DNA from 2 places in the Salmonella sp. A1325 genome. Region 1 is predicted to be linked to the other one. Evidence: riboswitches for the same ligand, from Rfam matches in the RefSeq annotation. Region 1 holds a riboswitch; the other holds the start of a gene.
The links. Region 1 has a riboswitch for cobalamin ahead of NAZ64_RS11985 (cobyrinic acid a,c-diamide synthase CobB). Riboswitches for the same ligand answer to the same signal wherever they lie in the genome.
Positions count from the first base shown of each region.

Region 2: it holds a riboswitch for cobalamin, as region 1 does, so the genes downstream of both, btuB (TonB-dependent vitamin B12 receptor BtuB) here and NAZ64_RS11985 (cobyrinic acid a,c-diamide synthase CobB) in region 1, are expected to answer to the same signal.

Region 1 covers NZ_JAMLWO010000005.1:142,040-144,441, forward strand. Annotated here, with positions in the region: gene cbiB (adenosylcobinamide-phosphate synthase CbiB) at 1-199, opposite strand, end outside; gene NAZ64_RS11985 (cobyrinic acid a,c-diamide synthase CobB) at 196-1,575, opposite strand; cobalamin riboswitch at 1,673-1,847, opposite strand; gene pocR (transcriptional regulator PocR) at 2,173-2,402, opposite strand, start outside.
Region 2 covers NZ_JAMLWO010000011.1:2,057-4,458, forward strand. Annotated here, with positions in the region: gene btuB (TonB-dependent vitamin B12 receptor BtuB) at 1-896, opposite strand, end outside; cobalamin riboswitch at 963-1,155, opposite strand; gene trmA (tRNA (uridine(54)-C5)-methyltransferase TrmA) at 1,270-2,370, shown strand.

The sequences.
Region 1 (2,402 bases):
CCCAGGTCGCCCCGACAACCACAACCCACATTACGCCGCCGCCAATCCGCAGCGCTTTATCGCCGGGACAATAGCGACGCACAATACGCTGCACAAACGTAATTAATCGGCCTATCCAGCGTACCGGATGGGGCCAGTGTTGAGGGTCGCCGATGATAAAATCCAGCACCCAGGCGATACACCAGGCAAGAATCGTCATAATACGCGCCTCGCCGCCGCCAGCCAGTGCTGCAACATTTCCGGACGCTGGGCGAAATGGACGTGCAGATAGCTGGCAAACGTGTTGCCTGTCTGCCAGCCGCCAGTCCATTCCTGTAACACGCGGCCATCGCGAACCTTACGACAGGCCATAACGGCGGGTGTTTCGGGGATAAAATCTGAGTAGTGAAATTCATGGCCGCGCACTATCTCGCCAGGCACCGCCAATAGCGTTGGCTGCATAGCCTGCGCCTCACAGTAGCCAAAGCGGGTAAGTCGCTTACCCATTTTGCTGTGACCGGGGATAATATTCGCCATCTGATGAATTTCCCCACCGCTATCCTCCAAAGTGCTCCCCAGATACATCAGACCGCCACACTCCGCGTAAATCGCCACGCCGCGCTGATGCGCCGCCCGCAAATGTTTTAACATCGCCGTATTTGCCGCCAGATCCGCGGCGTATAATTCAGGATATCCACCGCCCAGCCAGATCATCTGACAATCAGGCAATGCGCGGTCATGCAGTGGGCTAAAACGCATAATGTTAACGCCGGCACGCTCCAGCAAATCGATGTTATCGGGGTAATAAAAGTTAAAGGCCTCATCATCAGCCAGAGCAAGCGTCAGCCCTGCCCCCGCTGTTTTACCAGGGCGTTCAGGCCACATTCCCGCCGGAAGCGCTGATAACACGCTCAGCGAGAGTAGCGCATCCACATCCACTGTTTGTTCCAGCGTGGCGGCAAAATCATGCCATGATTGCTGATTGACGAGGGATTCTCTGGCAGTAATCAACCCCAGGTGGCGTTCAGGTAATGCGACGCCGTCGCAAGGAGGGACATACCCCAGTACCGGCAGTGAGCAATAATGTTCAATGGCATTTTTGAGGAGCTGATAGTGGGCGTCGCTAGTGACGCGATTCACAATTACGCCCGCGAGGTTGAGGGTCGGGTCGAAGTGCTGAAATCCCATCACGATAGCCGCAAGCGACGTTGAAACAGCCTTGCCGTCCACCAGTAGGATGACCGGGCAACCAAGCTGTTTCGCCATCGCGGCTGTGCTGCAGTAATTGGGGTCGACGCCATAGCCGTCATACAGCCCCATGACGCCTTCAATGACAGCGATATCCGCCTGCCGCATTTGTTCGCAAAATAAGGCGTTGAGAACAGGAGGAGGAAGCATGAAACTGTCAAGATTACGGGACGCCACGCCACAGATAGCGGTATGCCAGCCGGTATCAAGGTAATCTGGCCCAACTTTAAACGGCTGTACGCGCAGCGCGCGTTTTTGCAGCAGCCTCAACAAACCAAGCGTCACCGTGGTTTTGCCGCAACCGCTTCCTGTGCCTGCAAGAATAAATGCGTGATGCCTTGCCGCCATTACCCTGATCCTGTTCAGGGTGGTAGGGGTATACAGGTACGCGCATGTTCAGTCTTTCGACTGTACGCGTCTTCGCAACCCACTTCCCACCGAAGTTGTTGGTTATCACCGACAGGCAGGTCTTCTGGCTTAGCGTCCTCCTCGCCCGTCCTTCCCAATCTTGCGATCAGTGGTCTTTACGGGGTCGTCAGCATCACAGCAGCGGGGGCTGCGGGGGATTTTCACCCCCTTCCCTACCACAAATGTGGCAAACCTGTTGGTTTACGTTATGGCTGTACGGCACACCCATAACGACAATTAATAATGTGCTACGTTTTACATTTCTATGAGCAATAGCCTGAGCGGTTGCTCATCTGACGTTAATCTACTCATCCTTACCGGTATATTGACGATAAAACGTATCGACAAAGCGTAATAAAACTTATCTTTCCTGACACTGTACTTCATCACAAAAATAAAAACTGGTGCAGTTTATGCCCTAAATTTTATTATTTTGTTGCGCTATGACAATTTATTGTTACACCAGATAAATTTTCTTTCTGAAATGATTAAGATACAAAAGACTATCAAAAATCGGCAATAGCAAAATATTGCTATTCATAACGATGGAGGATGAGAATTCTCATTTATCTGCTGGCGATAAGCCTGCGGCGTAACCTGATAGGTCTGGCGGAAGACTTTGCAAAAATAGCTGGTTTGCGAAAAGCCTAAATTACGCGCAATACTGGCAATACTCCAGTCACTATGGCAAAGCAATTCTCTGGCGCTAACCATTCTCTGGCGGTTTACCCACGCATTAAATCCGATTCCCTGATATTTCTTGAATA
Region 2 (2,402 bases), on a different contig from region 1:
GGATCATAGTTGTAATCTTTACTGTGGCTATAGCTTGAAACCAGCTGAGACTGAATACGTTCGCCATTAAAGCGCAGCCCGGCGTCCCAGCTTTGGCTATAAAGTTTGCGTGTATCAATCAGCGGCGAGCCCGGCGAGTAATAGGCGTCGTAATCGGTACGGTTATCGTAGCCATAACCACGCACGAATCCGCTCCAGCGATCAGAAAAGGTATGCTCTAACGCGCCATAAAGCGTTTTACTCAAAAAGCCGTCCCGGTCAGGCTGCGCCTGCATCCCGGTACCGCCTTTCGCTACCACGTCAAACCCTTTGGTATATTCGTAATCGCCGATCAACGTCGCCCGCGTGTTTTCGCCAAGTTGCTGTTGCGTCGAGAGGTCGTAATTCTGGTAGCTATTGCTTCCCCATCCAGCGGTTAATTCTGTGCCTGGGTTATCGCGCGTCGTAATGATATTCACTACGCCGCCGATAGCATCGGAACCATAAATAGCGGAACGCGGACCACGAATATATTCAATGCGCTGTACCAGCGACACCGGGAACTGGCTGAGATCGGCGGACCCGCTCACGCCTGCTAAATTCAGACGCACGCCGTCAATCAATACCAGTACATGGCTGGAGTTGGTGCCGCGAATGAAAATGGAGGAGTTTTGTCCGGCGCCGCCGCTCTGCGCAATATCGACGCCAGGCAAACGGCGCAGAACATCATTTACGGAGGTCGATTGCCAGCGTTCAATATCCTGACGCGTCACGATGGTAACGGGCGCCAGAACCGCGCTGCGCGGCTGCTGAAAACGGTTGGCGGTGACAACCAGGGTATCCGGGCTAGTGTCCTGCGCCCAAGCGGAAAAGGCCGTGACGGAGAACGCCGTCAGCAGCGTAGCTTTTTTAATCATTGTAAAGCATCCACAATATAAGAAGGATGCCGCAGGCTTCATCGATAGTACGCGATGATGAAAAACCAGATGCGACGTTAGCCGGCAGGTCTTCGGGCTTGGAGGGTTATCCGTTGGCTGGATAGCAGAAATGATGACTTCCCGCCGGAGGCAGTGTCTGCTTACGCTCTCATCTCACCTTTCCTTACCGCTGCGCGTCAGCTCCAGATTTTCACTGGATTCCCTATTAACTCACAGGACCGGCCCACGGATGCTACCGTCTGTCACAACACCCTGTCCAGACCGCGCATCACAAATCAGAAATCATCAATAGCTGGACATCCACTGAGCAATCCCTACAATCCCCGCGTACTTTTATTATTCAGGATGCGATATGACCCCCGAACATCTTCCGACAGAACAGTATGAGGCGCAGCTAGCCGAAAAAGTGGCGCGCTTGCAGAGTATGATGGCGCCGTTTTCTGACCTGGTTCCGGAAGTATTTCGCTCGCCGGTCAGTCACTATCGTATGCGTGCGGAATTTCGCCTGTGGCATGACGGCGATGACCTGTACCACATTATGTTTGATCAGCAGACCAAAAGCCGGATTCGCGTTGACACCTTCCCGGCGGCCAGCCAACTGATTAATACCTTAATGAAGGCGATGATTGCCGGCGTGCGCGATAATCATGCACTGCGGCATAAGCTGTTCCAGATCGATTATCTCACGACCTTGAGCAACCAGGCGGTAGTGTCGTTGCTGTACCATAAGAAGCTGGACGAAGAGTGGCGTGAAGCCGCCACTGCGTTACGCGATGCTTTACGCGCGCAAGGTCTGAACGTACACCTGATTGGCCGGGCTACTAAAACTAAAATCGAATTGGATCAGGATTATATTGATGAGCGTCTGCCTGTGGCAGGTAAAGAGATGATCTACCGCCAGGTCGAAAACAGCTTTACGCAGCCAAACGCCGCCATGAATATTCAGATGTTAGAGTGGGCGCTGGAGGTGACGAAAGACTCAAAAGGCGATCTGCTTGAGTTGTATTGCGGCAACGGCAATTTTTCTTTAGCGCTGGCGCGCAATTTTAACCGCGTGCTGGCAACCGAAATCGCCAAACCGTCCGTCGCTGCCGCACAGTACAATATTGCCGCTAATCATATTGATAATGTGCAAATTATTCGCATGGCGGCGGAAGAGTTTACCCAGGCGATGAATGGCGTTCGTGAGTTTAACCGCCTGCAGGGGATCGACCTGAAGCGCTATCAGTGCGAAACCATTTTTGTCGATCCGCCGCGCAGCGGTCTGGACAGCGAAACGGAAAAAATGGTGCAGGCTTATCCACGTATTCTGTACATTTCCTGCAATCCGGAAACGTTGTGCAAAAACCTGGAAACGTTAAGCCAGACGCACACGGTGTCTCGCCTGGCGCTATTCGATCAGTTCCCGTATACGCATCATATGGAATGCGGGGTATTACTCACCGCAAGGTAAAATGTACGTCGGATGGCCGGTTATACCGCCAT